Regions from separate parts of the Kosakonia sp. N21 genome, predicted to be linked through region 2. Evidence: predicted binding sites of a transcription regulator. Region 2 holds the regulator's gene; each other region holds the start of a gene.
What was found. The regulator CRP, encoded in region 2, controls carbon source genes, mostly activating them, when cyclic AMP is high. The targets are predictions, from matches to a motif close to ATGTGANNNNNNTCACAT.
Positions count from the first base shown of each region.

Region 1: a site for CRP is predicted at 3,929-3,946, ahead of adhE (bifunctional acetaldehyde-CoA/alcohol dehydrogenase). Genes of this name have one in related genera too.
Region 3: a site for CRP is predicted at 3,059-3,076, ahead of ACQ3G7_RS13430 (iron-containing alcohol dehydrogenase). Genes of this name have one in related genera too.

Region 1 is NZ_JBOBHR010000004.1:318,853-324,372, reverse strand. It holds gene oppB (oligopeptide ABC transporter permease OppB) at 1-437, opposite strand, end outside; gene oppA (oligopeptide ABC transporter substrate-binding protein OppA) at 573-2,204, opposite strand; gene ACQ3G7_RS11760 (YchE family NAAT transporter) at 3,042-3,689, opposite strand; gene adhE (bifunctional acetaldehyde-CoA/alcohol dehydrogenase) at 4,158-5,520, shown strand, end outside.
Region 2 is NZ_JBOBHR010000008.1:219,766-225,285, reverse strand. It holds gene ACQ3G7_RS19365 (phosphoribulokinase) at 1-210, shown strand, start outside; gene ACQ3G7_RS19360 (OsmC family protein) at 260-664, opposite strand; gene crp (cAMP-activated global transcriptional regulator CRP) at 1,002-1,634, shown strand; gene ACQ3G7_RS19350 (YccS/YhfK family putative transporter) at 1,683-3,761, shown strand; gene argD (bifunctional acetylornithine/succinyldiaminopimelate transaminase) at 3,758-4,978, opposite strand; gene pabA (aminodeoxychorismate synthase component 2) at 5,066-5,520, opposite strand, start outside.
Region 3 is NZ_JBOBHR010000005.1:65,210-70,729, reverse strand. It holds gene ACQ3G7_RS13440 (sodium:solute symporter family protein) at 1-790, opposite strand, end outside; gene ACQ3G7_RS13435 (dihydrodipicolinate synthase family protein) at 866-1,750, opposite strand; gene ACQ3G7_RS13430 (iron-containing alcohol dehydrogenase) at 1,822-2,958, opposite strand; gene dtnK (D-threonate kinase) at 3,133-4,380, shown strand; gene ACQ3G7_RS13420 (D-threonate 4-phosphate dehydrogenase) at 4,373-5,359, shown strand; gene ACQ3G7_RS13415 (DeoR/GlpR family DNA-binding transcription regulator) at 5,361-5,520, shown strand, end outside.

The DNA.
Region 1 (5,520 bases), on a different contig from region 2:
ACCACGAAACTCGGAATAACCACGCCGGTCATCGCCAGCCCCATGACCGAATAGTCCCATCGGGTGTTCTGGTTCAGCGCGGCGATAACCCCCGCCGTCACACCGAACACCACGGCCAGCAAGAAGGCAGCCGCGCCCAGTTTTGCGGAAACCGGGAAACTCGCCGCCACCAGATCGTTGACCGTGTAATCTTTGTATTTAAAGGACGGTCCGAAATCGAAATGCGCGAGCTGTTTCAGGTAACTGAAATATTGCGTCAGAATCGGATCGTTTAAATGGTATTTCGCTTCGATATTCGCCATCACTTCTGGCGACAGCGCACGCTCACCGGTAAAAGGACTCCCCGGCGCAAGGCGCATCATGAAAAACGAAATAGTGATAAGAATAAAAAGTGTTGGAATCGCTTCAAGACAGCGACGTAGGATAAATTTCAACATTGCCCGTACCTTCTGGCCTGTGCCTTTTACACATTCTCTTGCAGACGACCATAAAGCCGCCCGGGAATGATGTGTATTCTGTTGCGATGAAAATAAGACACTGTGGGACAGGTTTCCCTGCCCCACTCATTGCCATTAATGCTTGATAATATACAAGTTTTTAACGTAGATATTATCCATCGGGTCTTTGCCGGTGTAACCACCAACCCACGGTTTCACCAGACGGGCGTTGACATAGTAGTAAACCGGGACAATCGCCGAGTCTTTATCCAGTTGCTGTTCAGCTTTGGAGTAGAGATCTGCGCGCTGTGATTCTTCGGTCACTTTCAGCGTATCGCCAATCAGCTTATCGAACGCCGGGCTCTTATAGTGCGCGGTGTTGTTGGAGCTGTCGGACAGCATGGTGTTCAGGAAGGAAGTCGGTTCGTTGTAGTCCGCACACCAGCCGGCACGCGCAACATCAAAGGTGCCCTGATGACGGGTGTCGAGGAAGGTTTTCCACTCCTGGTTTTCCAGCTTAACGTCTGCACCGAGGTTTTTCTTCCAGATGGAAGCAACAGCAATGGCCAGTTTTTTATGCAGGTCAGATGTGTTGTACAGCAGGCTAAATGACAACGGTTTGTCAGCCGTGTAACCGGCTTCCGCCAGCAGTTTTTTCGCTTCGGCGTTACGCTGTTCCTGCGTCATTTTGAACCATGCCGGTTCAGTCAGTTTTGCACCATCGGTGTACGGCGGGGTGTAGCTGTATGCCGGCAGGTCGCCCTGGTTTTTCACTTTATTGACAATGATGTCGCGATCCAGCGCCAGTTTCAGCGCGGTACGTACGCGAACGTCAGTGAACGGGGCTTTCTGGTTGTTGATTTCATAGTAGTAAGTACACAGGTACGGATCGACGTGTACTTCTTTAGGAATCTCTTTTTTCAGCTTCTGGAACAGTTCAATCGGCATGTTGTTATAGGTCATGTCGATTTCACCGCTGCGGTAGCGGTTCACGTCTGTCACTTCAGAAGAGATTGGCAGGTAAGTAACCTGATCGATAACGGTTTTTTTGTTATCCCAATAGTTGGTGTTGCGCTCAAGAACAATGCGCTCGTTGACCACCCAGTCTTTCAGTTTATACGCACCGTTGGTCACGATGTTTGCTGGCTGTGTCCATTTTTCACCGAATTTCTCAATGGTGGCTTTGGGCACAGCAGAAACGGAGGGGTGAACCAGCAGTTTGTAGAAATACGGAACCGGTTCACTCAGGGTCACTTCGAAGGTGTTGTCATCGATAGCTTTGACACCCAGATCGGTAATCGGTTTTTTACCGGCGATGATGTCATCGATATTCGCGATATGACCGTATTGCAGATAGCTTGCATACGGAGAAGCGGTTTTCGGATCCGCCAGGCGCTGCCAGCTATAAACGAAGTCTTGCGCCGTTACCGGCGAACCATCGGACCATTTCGCGTCTTTACGCAGATGGAAGGTCCAGACTTTAAAATCTTTGTTGTCCCACTTCTCCGCAACACCTGCGGTCGGGTGGCCTTCAACATCGGAAATCAGCAGACCTTCAAACAGGTCGCGGTTGATGTTGGATTCCGGCACCCCTTCAATTTTATGCGGATCCAGAGATTGCACTTCAGAGCCGTTGTTACGGACCAGCGTTTGCTTCTCCGCCAGCTGAACACCTGCCGGAACGTCAGCAGCCATTGCTGCGTTACCGGTAATTAGCGCAGTCAGAATTCCCGCTGCTACCAGACTTTTTTTTGTGATGATGGACATTGTGTTGATACTCCACTCATTATAATTACTGACGTTGACGCCAGCCTGTTGTCCCCTGTCGGGGGCCTGATGAGCGCAGGAGCTTTTTGGCGCTATCAGACATCTGCTTTTTTACTGCTGCTATCACCGACTTTTTTATTACGGATCGCTCAAACGGCAACCTTACGTCGATTCTTTCACCCGCCTCCCCTGTCGAGGCGCGTCTTAATGCCGGAGAGAAACGTCATATATGAAAACGATTCTCATCTAATCTGTTTATTCTGCGAATTATAAGGCTCATAAAGAGAATGGGCGGAAAATATCAAATGCCTTCCGCTGCCGCCAATACAATTTGCAAATTTGTTAACCATTTCTCTTTTGCGGCAAAGCGTTAGCCGCGAAGACGTGTCTGAACAGTCTCCCTGAGAATTTTTTATCTATGATTATCAATCAGATAAATGCGCATCACGACCATGTAATGCATTTTGGCAGATGACGTGGTTTTTTGCACAAAAAATCAACAACCGACCACTTTTTAGCACATTCATCTGCGATAAGATTGAAAGTACTAATATCATTTCAATTATGTCACGGCAAGCCCAATAGTATTATGTGAGGAAAATAACAGATGCGTTTGCACAGAATCTGCGCAAAGCGGATTCATAAAACTTATACCCCGTTGATAATCAATCATTTTTCTGATTAGCGCAATTTATTATACTTACCGCCGTTTTGCGTATTTATCATATGTTTTACTGATTTTGCGTTTTCCTTCACAGCCGGTTAAGCCCGACTTAATTAGCGCGATATATAAAATAATACATATCGCTTAATCATTGAGTAAATAAAGGAGGTGAATCAGTTCAGCAGTCCGGGGAAAATCGATTTAATACCGCCAACGATAAACTCAATTCCCAGCGCCATAAGCAGTAAACCCATAATACGCGTAATCACGTTAATGCCTGTCTGCCCGAGTAAACGCACCAGCCACGGGGCCATACGGAAAAGGCCCCATGAGCACAGAGCGAATAATGCAATGGCCACAGAGAAACCCAGCAGATATTCCACGCTGTGATAGCGTGTGCCCCACACGATCGTCGAACTGATGGCGCCAGGACCCGCCATTAGCGGCAGTGCTAACGGCACCACGCCGATGCTTTCGCGGATAGCGGTTTCTGATTGTTCCTGTTTGTTCTGTTTATCCTCACCCAATTTGCCGCTGATCATCGACATCGCAATCGTCACGACCAGAATGCCCCCGGCGATACGGAAGGAATCGATAGAGATACCGAAGATCTGAAGAATGGCATCGCCGAGAAATAACGATGTCCACAGGATAATGGCAACAGACAGGTTGGCCGTGAGGTTGGTTTTATTTCGCGCCCCTGCCGTTTGATAACTGGTCATACTAATGAAGACAGGGATGATGCCCACCGGGTTAACCAGCGCGAACAAACCGATAAAAAACTTAAAACAGGTCGTAAAATCAAACAATGTATGAATCACAGTACGCTCCGCAACGTCGCCAGACTCAGTGAGAGAAAGGGGTGACAGAATAATCCATGCCGAAGATACGCGTTTTCTTTATTACATTCATCAGGATTTCTGTCGAAATCAACGGCAATACAACATGTTATTCAGTTGTGGGAATTGTGATAATCTTAGAGGGCGCTCAGTCAGATGCCATTAACATTTGATACAAACGCCCAAAAACGACCTTGCTGAAAGGTGTCAGCATCACCGAAATTTGACGTAGATCACGCTAATACTACCTAAAACCAGGTAGTCTGGTGTCACCTAAAGAAAGTAAAAAAAGCGCTATTGCGTTGAGGCTCTTTCAGTAAATCAGTGGCATGTGGTTAGGCGTTAAGTGCCTGTTTTTCTGTAATTTACGCAACCTGCAGCCGGTCTGTCTATACTCTCGTATTGGACAGCTGGTTTACTAAAAGAGTTTAACATTATCAGGAGAGCATTATGGCTGTTACTAATGTCGCTGAACTTAACGCACTCGTTGAACGCGTGAAGAAAGCCCAGCGTGAATATGCCAACTTTACTCAAGAGCAAGTAGATAAAATCTTCCGTGCCGCCGCCCTGGCTGCCGCAGATGCTCGAATCCCCCTCGCTAAAATGGCCGTTGCCGAATCCGGTATGGGTATCGTCGAAGATAAAGTGATTAAAAACCACTTTGCTTCTGAGTATATCTACAACGCCTATAAAGACGAGAAAACCTGTGGCGTGCTGTCTGAAGATGACACTTTCGGCACCATCACCATTGCTGAACCTATCGGCATTATTTGCGGTATCGTCCCGACCACTAACCCAACGTCTACTGCTATCTTCAAATCACTGATTAGCCTGAAGACCCGCAACGCCATCATTTTCTCCCCGCATCCGCGTGCTAAAGATGCGACCAATAAAGCGGCGGATATCGTACTGCAAGCGGCTATCGCTGCGGGCGCGCCGAAAGATCTGATCGGCTGGATTGATCAGCCTTCTGTTGAACTGTCTAACGCGCTGATGCATCACCCTGACATCAACCTGATTCTGGCCACTGGCGGCCCGGGCATGGTGAAAGCAGCATACAGCTCCGGTAAACCGGCTATCGGCGTGGGCGCAGGCAACACTCCGGTTGTGATTGATGAAACGGCTGATATCAAACGCGCCGTGGCTTCTGTTCTGATGTCCAAAACCTTCGATAACGGCGTTATCTGTGCTTCTGAACAGTCTGTCGTTGTTGTTGACTCCGTTTATGATGCTGTTCGCGAACGTTTCGCCAGCCATGGCGGCTACCTGCTGCAAGGTAAAGAGCTGAAAGCGGTTCAGGACATCATTCTGAAAAATGGCGCGCTCAACGCGGCCATCGTCGGTCAACCGGCTTATAAAATTGCTGAACTTGCCGGCTTCACCGTTCCGACAACGACCAAGATCCTGATTGGTGAAGTGAAAGTTGTTGACGAAAGCGAGCCTTTCGCTCACGAAAAACTCTCTCCGACGCTGGCAATGTATCGCGCGAAAGATTTCGAAGACGCGGTAGAAAAAGCAGAGAAACTGGTCGCAATGGGCGGTATCGGTCATACATCCTGTCTCTACACCGACCAGGATAACCAGCCGGAACGCGTTGCACATTTCGGTCAGAAAATGAAAACCGCACGTATCCTGATTAACACCCCGGCTTCTCAGGGTGGTATCGGTGACCTGTATAACTTCAAACTCGCGCCTTCCCTGACTCTGGGTTGTGGTTCCTGGGGTGGTAACTCCATCTCTGAAAACGTTGGTCCGAAACACCTGATCAACAAGAAAACCGTTGCTAAGCGAGCTGAAAACATGTTGTGGCACA
Region 2 (5,520 bases):
GGCATTCCCTCGCTGGATGAGAGTTTTGTGGTGATCCATTTCCGTAATCTGGAAGGGATTGATTACCCGTGGCTACTGGCCATGTTGCAGGGTTCGTTTATTTCCCATATGGACACGCTGGTAGTGCCGGGCGGTAAGATGGGGCTGGCGATGGAGCTGATTATGACGCCGCTGGTGCAACGGCTGATGGAAGGGAAAAAGATCAAATAGCGGTCGGCGTATAATGCCCGGTACGCCTGACGCTACCGGGCATCGTCCATCAGGCTTCGATGACTTCGTAGGAATGGGTGATGTTCACCGCTTTTTCCAGCATCAATGCCACAGAGCAGTACTTCTCCGCCGACAGATCCACAGCACGAGACACCGCCGCGTCTTTCAGATCGCTACCGGTGACGATAAAGTGCAGGTTGATATGCGTAAACAGACGCGGCGCTTCTTCACGACGTTCCGACGTCAGTTTCACTTCGCAGTTCGTCACGTTATGACGCCCTTTTTGCAGGATTGAAACCACGTCGATCGCGCTGCATCCGCCTGCAGCCATCAGCACCATTTCCATCGGGCTTGGCGCTTTGTCGCCTGAGTTGCCGTCCATCAGGATTTGGTGGCCCGATGCGGACTCACCGAGGAACGTTAACCCTTCCACCCATTTCACACGAGCCTGCATTTTAATTTACTCCGGAGTTGCAATTTTCTTTACAGATTACGCGTACATAACAAAAGTCGCAACGGAAGGCGACCTGCGTCATGCTGAAGCGAGACACCAGGAGACATGCGGTAAAAGCTATGCTAAAACAATCTGGATGCTACAGAGATACATTGACATTACGCATGTACGCAAAGGACATCATACATTAGAGACCGCAGATGACGCTGACGGTCCACTTCCAGGGATTTTGGAAGCGAAGACACGAAGTCGAATGATAGCGTGTATAGATTGCAACCCCAGAAGCAGGGTGCACATCCTGTGTCTGGAGACAGCTTATAACAGAGGATAATCGCGCATGGTGCTTGGCAAACCGCAAACAGACCCGACTCTCGAATGGTTCTTGTCTCATTGCCACATTCATAAGTACCCGTCGAAGAGCACGCTGATTCACCAGGGTGAAAAAGCAGAAACGCTGTATTACATCGTTAAAGGCTCAGTGGCAGTGCTGATCAAGGATGAGGAAGGGAAAGAGATGATCCTCTCCTACCTGAATCAGGGAGATTTTATCGGTGAACTGGGGCTGTTCGAAGAAGGTCAGGAGCGCAGTGCATGGGTACGCGCTAAGACCGCATGTGAAGTGGCCGAAATCTCCTACAAAAAATTCCGTCAGTTGATCCAGGTTAACCCGGACATTCTGATGCGTCTCTCCTCGCAAATGGCGCGCCGCCTGCAGGTAACGTCGGAGAAAGTTGGTAACCTCGCATTCCTGGACGTAACAGGCCGTATCGCACAAACGCTGTTGAACCTGGCGAAACAGCCGGATGCCATGACCCACCCGGACGGCATGCAAATTAAAATTACCCGTCAGGAAATTGGTCAGATCGTCGGTTGTTCCCGTGAAACAGTGGGCCGTATTCTGAAAATGCTGGAAGATCAGAACCTGATCTCCGCCCACGGTAAAACCATCGTGGTTTACGGAACACGTTAATCCGCAAAACGGCGCGTTGGTCATCCGGCGCGCCGTTTTTGTTTCCCCATGTGGCGCAGGCTGATTTATCACCCCGAAATCAACTATGCACTGCGACAAACGCTGGTGTTATGTTTGCCCGTGGCCATCGGGTTAATCGTCGGCCATCTCCAACAAGGCCTGCTGTTTTCTCTGGTTCCTGCCTGTTGCAACATTGCCGGTCTTGATACCCCGCATAAGCGCTTCTTTAAACGTTTGATTATTGGCGGCTCGTTGTTCGCCGGATGCAGTCTTGCCGTGCAGCTTCTGCTGGCCGAAGCGCTGCCTCTGCCGCTGATTTTTACCGTCCTCACCTTACTGCTCGGCGTGACTGCCGAGATCAGTGCACTGCACGGGCGCTTGCTGCCTGCGTCGTTGATAGCCGCGATCTTCACGCTGAGCCTTGCGGGCAGTATGCCAGTGTGGGAGCCGCTGCTGATTTATGCGCTGGGTACGCTCTGGTACGGCGCGTTTAACTGGTTCTGGTTCTGGATGTGGCGGGAACAACCGCTGCGCGAATCGCTCAGCCTGCTCTACCGGCAACTGGCTGATTATTGCGAAGCCAAATACAGCCTGCTGACGCAGCATGCCGATCCGGAAAAAGCCTTGCCACCGCTGCTTGCGCGCCAACAAAAAGCGGTGGATATGATCAGTACCTGCTATCAGCAACTGCATATGCTGGCGGCCAATCAACACAATGACTACAAACGCCTGCTGCGCGTCTTCCAGGTTGCGCTGGATTTACAGGAACATATTTCTGTCAGCCTGCACCAGCCGGAAGAGGTGCAAAAACTGGTGGAACAGACCCATGCTGAACAGGTGATCCGCTGGAATGCGCAAACCGTCGCCGCCCGCCTGCGCGTCCTGGCGGATGACATCCTCTATCACCGCTATCCGACACGTTTCACAATGGACAAGCAAATTGGCGCGCTGGAAAAAATCGCCCGCCAGCACCCGGAAAACCCGGTCGGACAGTTTTGCGCCTGGCACTTTAGCCGTATCGCCCGCGTGCTGCGAACCCAGCGTCCACTCTATCTGCGCGATTTGATGGCCGAAAAACAGCGCCGTCTGCCGCTTATTCCGGCGCTCAGAAGCTATTTATCATTGAAATCCGCGGCGTTGCGTAATGCCGCGCGTATCAGCGTGATGCTCAGTATCGCCAGCCTGATGGGCAGTGCGCTGCATTTGCCGAAGCCGTACTGGATCATGATGACCATCATGTTTGTGACGCAAAACGGCTATGGCGCAACACGGGTGCGTATTGTGCACCGGGCGGCCGGCACGCTCGCCGGGCTGATGATTGCCGGGATTGCCCTGCACTTTCACGTACCGCTTGGTTTTACGCTGGCGGCAATGCTGCTGATCACCCTGATAAGCTATCTGATTATCCGTAAGAACTACGGCTGGGCGATGGTCGGCTTTACCATTACCGCCGTGTATACCCTGCAACTGCTGACGCTCAACGGCGAGGAGTTTATCGTCGCCAGACTGATCGATACCCTGCTCGGCTGCCTGATTGCCTTCGGCGGCATGGTCTGGCTATGGCCGCAATGGCAAAGCGGCCTGTTGCGGCAGAACGCCCACGACGCGCTGGAAACCGATCAGGAGGCTATTCGCCTGATCCTCAGCGATAGTCCGCAGCCTACCCCGCTGGCCTGGCAACGGATGCGCGTCAACCAGGCGCACAATGCGCTGTTCAACTCACTGAATCAGGCCATGCTGGAGCCGGGGTTCAATACCCGCTATCTGGAGGACATGAAGCTTTGGGTGACGCACAGCCAGTTTATCGTTGAGCATATCAACGCCATGACCACCCTCGCGCGCGAACACACCATGCTGACGCCGGATCTGGCGCAACGCTATCTGCAATCCTGTGAAATTGCACTGCAACGCTGCCAGCAGCGACTGGAGTATGACGGGCCGGGCGAGTCGGGGGATGTGAATATTCTGGAGGCGCCGGAGACATTGACCCACGGGCCGATGAGCACTCTGGAGCAACATCTACAGCGGGTGCTCGGGCATCTGAACACCATGCACACCATTTCGTCGGTGGCATGGCGTCAGCGCCCGCATCATGGCATCTGGCTGGCCCGCAGACTGCGGGGTTAGCCGTTGATCACTTTTGCCACTGCAGCGGCAAAGCGATTCATCCCTTCGTTAATGTCTTGCACGTCTATCACCAGCGAGGGCGCAAAGCGCATCACATCCGGGCCGGCATTCAGCACCATTACGCCCGCATCGGCCGCCGCGTAGAGGAAATCACGGGCGCGGCCTTTAAACTCTGCTTTTAACTCTGCGCCAATCAACAGCCCCATACCGCGAATGTCGCTGAACAGGTCGAATTTCTCGCCGATTTGCTGCAAATGTTTAACGAACAGCTGGCGTTTTTCATTCACTCCGCTCAGCACGTCTGGCGTATTGATAATATCAAACGCCGTCCCGGCAACGGCGCAGGCCAGCGGGTTGCCGCCGTACGTCGAACCGTGTGAACCGGCATGGAACGCGCTGGCAATCTCATGCGTGGTCAGCATGGCGCTGATGGGGAAACCGCCGCCCAGTGCTTTCGCGCTGGTGAGAATGTCCGGCGTGACGCCATAGTGCATATAAGCAAACAGCTCACCACAACGCCCCATACCGCACTGGACTTCATCAAACACCAGCAACGCATCGTGCTGATCGCACAGTTCACGCAAGCCTTTAAGAAACGCCGGCGTTGCCGCGGTGACGCCGCCTTCACCCTGAATCGGCTCAACCACCACCGCACAGGTGTGATCGTCCATCACTGCTTTTACCGCATGCAGATCGTTAAACGGGACATGGATAATGTCTGCCGGTTTCGGACCAAAGCCGTCGGAGTACTTCGGCTGACCACCCACGCTCACAGTGAACAGCGAACGGCCATGGAAGGCATGATGGAACGCGATGATTTTGGTTTTATACGGGCTGTGACGCGTAGATGCATAAAAACGCGCCAGCTTAAATGCGGTTTCGTTGGCTTCAGTACCGGAGTTCATGAACACCACGCGCTCGGCAAACGTGGCGTCAATCAGTTTCCGCGCCAGGCGAAGTGCCGGTTCGTTAGTGAACACATTGCTGGTATGCCACAGGGTTTCCCCCTGCGTTTTCAGCGTTTCCACCAGCGCCGGATGGCAATGACCTAACGCCGTGACGGCAATACCACCTGCAAAATCAACATACTCTTTACCCTGCTGATCCCACACACGGCTGCCTTTTCCCTTCACCGGGATAAACTCGGCTGGTGCGTAAATTGGCAGAATAACGTCATCGAATGTTGCGCGCGTAATTGCGTCTTGCTGAGTTGCCATGTCATGCCCACCTATTAATATGCAGCATTGATTATGAAAATATAATCACGAAATATGCATAAAAAATCACTGCATGGCAACCACAAATCACCGGATGAGGAAGTTTTTCAGTAGCTGATGCCCTTGCTCGCTCAGGATGCTTTCCGGGTGAAACTGCACCCCTTCCAGATCCCACTGTCGGTGACGGATCCCCATAATTTCCCCGCTTTCACTCCACGCCGTGACCACAAAGTCGCCGGATAACGTAAGCGGATCGATAACCAGTGAATGGTAACGCGTGACGGTTAATGGATTATTAAGGCCGGTGAACACCCCGCTGCCATCATGGCTGATTGGCGAGGTTTTGCCGTGCATCACTTTTGCCGCACGCACGATCGTTGCGCCAAATGCCTGCGCGATCGCCTGATGCCCAAGACAGACACCAAGAAGGGGACATTTTCCGGCGTAATGGCGGATCACGTCTAACGAAATACCGGACTCATCCGGCGTGCAGGGGCCGGGTGAGATAACGATTTTTTGCGGTGCCAGCGCAGCGATATCCG
Region 3 (5,520 bases), on a different contig from region 2:
TGGAACGCTTGGCGCTCTGAACATCTTTGGTAGAGCAAATCGCCTGGATCACAAACTGGGTGCAGAAGATGGAGCCGATGGTGCCAATCAGCCAGGCAAAAATGGTGCTGGGGCCAAAATTACCGTCCCAGGTCCAGTAGTATTTCGGCATGTTTTCGATCATCGGGGTAAAACCGCCGGTCTTCGACAGAGCAAAACCCATGATCGCCAGAATGCCGAAATATTTCAGCGCGCTGTGCAGCAACGTCACCCATGCCACGCCTTTCATACCGCCAAAGGCGAAGTAGAAGGTACTGACGATAGCGGTAATAAACGCGGCGATCGGCAGGTTCACTTTCAGTACCGTTGAGATGGCCGCTGCGCCGCTCACGTAGTTGCCGACGTTCACCAGCAGCAGGGCGTAAATCATGATAATCGAGATGATATTTTTGGTGCTGTTGCCATATTTTTCGGCAATCGCGCCGGAGATGGTGATTTTGCCGGTGTTATAGATGCGTTTAACCAGCAACAGACCGAACAGCGGGAAGCCAATCGCTGCGCCAATCACCGACCAGGAGGCGGCAAACCCGTCTTCGAACGCCGCCTGCGCGGTGCCGACGGTCGATTTAGCGCCAATGTACTCAGACATCAGCAGAATGCCGACGATAAAGGCGGGCATCGCACGCGAGCCTTCCATAAAATCGCCGCTGTTTTTACTGCGTAAGCGGAAGGTTAACCAGGTGGTGAACAGAATATAAGCCACCACAATGCCAACAATGATCAGGGTATCTTGAGATGTAAAGGTGTTCATCTTTGCCTCTCTTCAGGGCGTGTGAATCCGGGGCGCGGTATGCGCCCGGTTTTCTTATGACGAATGACACCGCCGTTAGTGAAGGTACTGCGACACTATCTGGCGGATCTGTTGAAGTTGCTGTGGGTTAAACGTGACAGCGTAACGACTGTCGCCAACCTCATAACCCATGATTTGCAATGCTTTTTTTACTGCGGCCGGCGAGAAGGCCACTTTATACAGATCGGTACGTAACCCGGTGACGCTCTCTTGCGCACTGCGTGAACCTGCAATGTCGCCCGCCTGGAAACGTGACCAGATGGCGTTAATGGCCTGCGGTGCAACGTTCGCCAGCCCGGAAATACAGGCGGAGCAGCCGTCAACAAAACCCTGATGGATTAACGAGTCCGGGCCGTTCAGTACATCGAAACCCTCGACATCTTTCACCGCATTCAGGAAACCGCTCAGGCTCTCATAGCTCCCGGCGCTGTCCTTGATACCGATAATGTTCGGATGTTCCGCCAGCGCACGAACCGTCTGTGGTTCGAGCGTATTGCCGGTACGTGCCGGGATGTTGTAGAGAAATACCGGCACGTTTAACGCGTCGGCGACAGCGGTGTAGTGGTTAATCAGCTCATCTTGTTTCAGCGGCACGAAATAGGGGGTGATCACCGACACCGCATCCACGCCCAGTTTCTCGATTTGCCGCCCCAGACGAATGGTTTCACGGGTAGAGATTTCGCCGATGTGCGCCACTACCGGCGAGCGTCCGGCCACTTCCTCTACGCAGGTGGCGGTAACGGCGACCTTTTCCTGCTCGTTCAGCACGAAAAATTCCCCGTTGGTGCCGCCGCAAAAAATGCCGTTACCGGCCTCAATCTGGCGGTTAATTTGTTGTTTGAGCGCGTTCGGGTTAACAGCCCCGTCGGCGTCGAAAGGTGTAACAATGGCGGTCAACACGCCTTTAATGTGCTTGTTCATAACTTGTCCCTGATTCGCTGTTTAGTCCCGGTGGCGCAGCGCTTACCGGGCCGACAGACGGTTAAAAACGGTTAAAACAACGTCTGATAGATGGCCTGCACCTGTGCGTGATCTACGGTGCAGGGGGCATTGTTCATCAGGCGCTTAACATTCAGCGCGGCGTCACTCAGCGCCGGGATATCTTCACGGGGGACACCGAGCGCTTCGAGGTTGTCCGGCAGATTCAGCCGCTTAACCAGCGCGGCGAACCACGCCACCAGCGCCAGCGATTTCTGTTCGTTGCTCAGCGTGGTGTCGGCGTCAGGGACCAGATCCCAGACCTGGGCAAATTTCTCCACGGCGTGCGGACGCACCACGTTCATGCACGGCGCCAGCAAAATGGCGTTCGCCACGCCATGTGGCAGATGGTATTTGCCGCCGAGCGGGTAAGAGAGCGCGTGCACCAGGTGTGTACCGGCGTGGGCAATGGCCGCGCCGCCGTAATACGAGGCCCACAGCATCTCCAGCCGGGCGGTCAGGTTGTGCGGTTCATTGACGGCGGTTTCGATATTGCGCAGCAGTTTGCGCAGGCCCATCAGCGCAACGTTGTCGCTGACCGGGTTGGCAATGGTGGCGGTGAAGCACTCAATCAGATGGCACAGCGCATCGATGCCGGTCGACGAGGCGATATGCGCAGGCATGCTGGTGGTCAGCTCCGGCAGTAACGCCACGTAATCCGGTAACATCACCGGGGAGATAATGCCAATTTTGGTGTCCTGCTCCGGGATCGCCAGAATCGCGTTAGGCGTGGCTTCCGAACCGGTTCCGGCGGTGGCGGGGATCAACAGCGACGTCACGCGTGCCGTGGGTTTGTCGCCGTTCAGCAGCGCAGGCAAACCGGGGGAGGCCGGGTGGCAGAGAACGGACAACAGCTTGGCGACATCCAGCACGCTGCCGCCGCCAATACCGACCACCAGGTCAAATATCTTGTCGCCCAGCCCTTGCAGAATGTTGGCGACGTCATGCTGGCTCGGCTCTGGCGGCACATTATCAATCAGTTGCAGATCTGCACCGTTGGCCGTCAGCAGGGCGCGGATCTGCTGCGTCGGCGCAAGCTTAATTACATTGCCATCGCTGACCAGTAAGATTTTCTCTTTACCTGCAAGCAGTGGGGCTATCGCCGGGATCGCGCCTGCGCCACTTATCAGGGTGCTATTAATCGTTACCACAACCTTCTCCTGTCTCTGTTATGGTGATTGAGTTCAATCATTACTTGTCAATCACCGTCACTACATGGCCTAAATTTATAATTTATTCGCAAACTGAATAAGTTGATCTTGCTCACATATAATCAATCATGATTGAATATAATCATATCCAGTGCATAATGACCCGGAGAAGGGATGAACGAGCCAACCTCGGATAAACAGATAGCCATCCTCGCCGACGACTTTACCGGCGCGAATGACGCGGGTGTCAGCCTGGCGCAGAGAGGAATGACGGTGGATGTGGCGCTGAGCGCGAACTACGTCAGCACTGCGCAGGCCCGTATTTATAACAGCGACAGCCGGGCGCTCACCGCCAGCGATGCCGCGCAGCGGGTTACCGTGCTGACGCAAAAGATTGTCGCGCACGGCGCGCCGCAGTGGCTGGTTAAGAAGATCGACTCCACGCTGCGCGGCAATGTGGGGGCCGAAGTCGCCGCCATGTTGCAGGCTTGCAAGGCCTCCGCCGCGATTATCGCGCCGGCTTTTCCGGCGGCGGGTCGCATCACCCGCAACGGGCAGTGCTTTGTTCATGAGCGATTGCTGACGGACACCGAGTTCGCCAGCGATCCGAAAACGCCCGTCACCAGCGCCGACATCGGTATGTTGCTGGCGGCGCACAGCCGCGCGGAAATCCGTTACCTGCACGCCGCTGATGTGGCGGCGGCGCTGGCGAACGCATCGGTGAGTGCGCCCCTGTTGCTGGTGGTGGATGCGCAAAGCGATGCCGAGCTGGATGAGATTGTCGCCCAGGCCGAGTCGGCGGCATCGCGCCCACTGTTGGTGGGGTCCGCAGGGTTGTGCGATGCGCTGGCGCGTCGGCTGAACCCGTGTGTTCCGCGCACGGTACTGGCGGTGGTGGGGTCAATGAGCGAAATCGCTCAACAACAGCTGGCGTGGGCGGCAAAACATCCCCGCGTGGAGCAGGTGTTTATTGATATCAACACGTTATTCACCCCGGCGGCGGCGGAGTACCGACAACACATCGTCCGCATCCTGGTCAGCGGCCGTCACTGTCTGGTGCATACCTGCCCGGATACGCAGGCGCGTCACCAGATTGCCGCGCTGTGTGAACAGCAGGGCGTAAGCCGCAGCGAACTGGGTGAGCGTATTTGCGCGTTTTTAGGGGAGTTGACGCGGGATGTTCTGCGCGAAGCGCAACCGGACGCGCTCTATCTTTCCGGCGGCGATGTGGCGGTTGCGGCGGCCCATGCGCTTGGGGCGAAAGGTTTTAGCATCCGCGGGCGGGCTGCGGGCTGCGTGCCGTGGGGATACTTTTCAGGTTGTCCTTGGCAACGACCGGTGATGACCAAAGCAGGTGGCTTTGGTGACGAAACTACCTTGCTTAAGGTTCTGCATTTTATCGAGGAGAAATCGAGTGACTAATATCATTGCTGTAACGATGGGCGACCCGGCGGGTATTGGCCCGGAAATCATTATCAAATCGCTGGTCGAAGGAGAGTTAGCCGGTTCGCCGGTGGTGGTGGTCGGGTGTGCGCGGACGTTTCAGCGCATTCTTGGGCTGAATATCACCCCGCGTGCGGAACTGCGCATTATTGAACGCGTTGCCGATGCGCGTTTTGCGCCGGGCGTTATCAACGTGATTGACGAACCGCTGGCGGATGTCGATGCCCTGCAACCTGGTGTGGTGCAGGCGCAGGCCGGGGATCTGGCTTATCGCTGCATTAAACGCGCCACCGAACTGGCGATGAGCGGAGACGTGAAAGCCATTGCCACCGCGCCGCTGAACAAAGAAGCGCTCTTTATGGCCGGGCATCACTATCCGGGCCACACTGAGCTGCTGGCACAACTGACCGACAGCAAAGATTACGCGATGGTGCTCTACACCGATAAACTGAAAGTGATTCATATCACGACGCATATCGCCCTGCGTAAATTCCTCGACACCCTGAATCAGGATCGCGTGAAAACAGTGGTGCGTATTGCCGATACATTCCTGAAACGCGTCGGCTATGACAATCCGCGGATTGCGGTAGCGGGGGTCAACCCACATGCCGGCGAAAACGGGTTGTTTGGTGATGAAGAGATCACCATTGTCGGCCCGGCGGTGCAGGCGATGAAAGCCGAAGGGGTGAATGTGACCGGGCCGTGCCCGCCGGATACGGTGTTTATGCAGTGCCACGAAGGGATGTATGACATGGTGGTGGCGATGTACCACGATCAGGGGCATATTCCGTTAAAATTGCTGGGCTTTTACGATGGCGTTAATATCACCGCCGGGCTACCGTTTATCCGTACCTCAGCGGATCACGGCACCGCATTTGATATCGCCTGGCGTGGTGTGGCGAAAGCCGAGAGCATGGCGGTATCCATCCAGTTAGCAATGCAAATTACACGGGAATAATATGAAGGGATATAACCGGTTAGAGCAGATTATGGATTACCTGAAAGGGCATAATCTGGTGACGGTGGATCAACTGGTCGCGGCTACGGATGCCTCGCCTGCCACCATTCGCCGCGATCTGATCAAGCTCGATCAGGAAGGGGTGATCAGTCGCACCCACG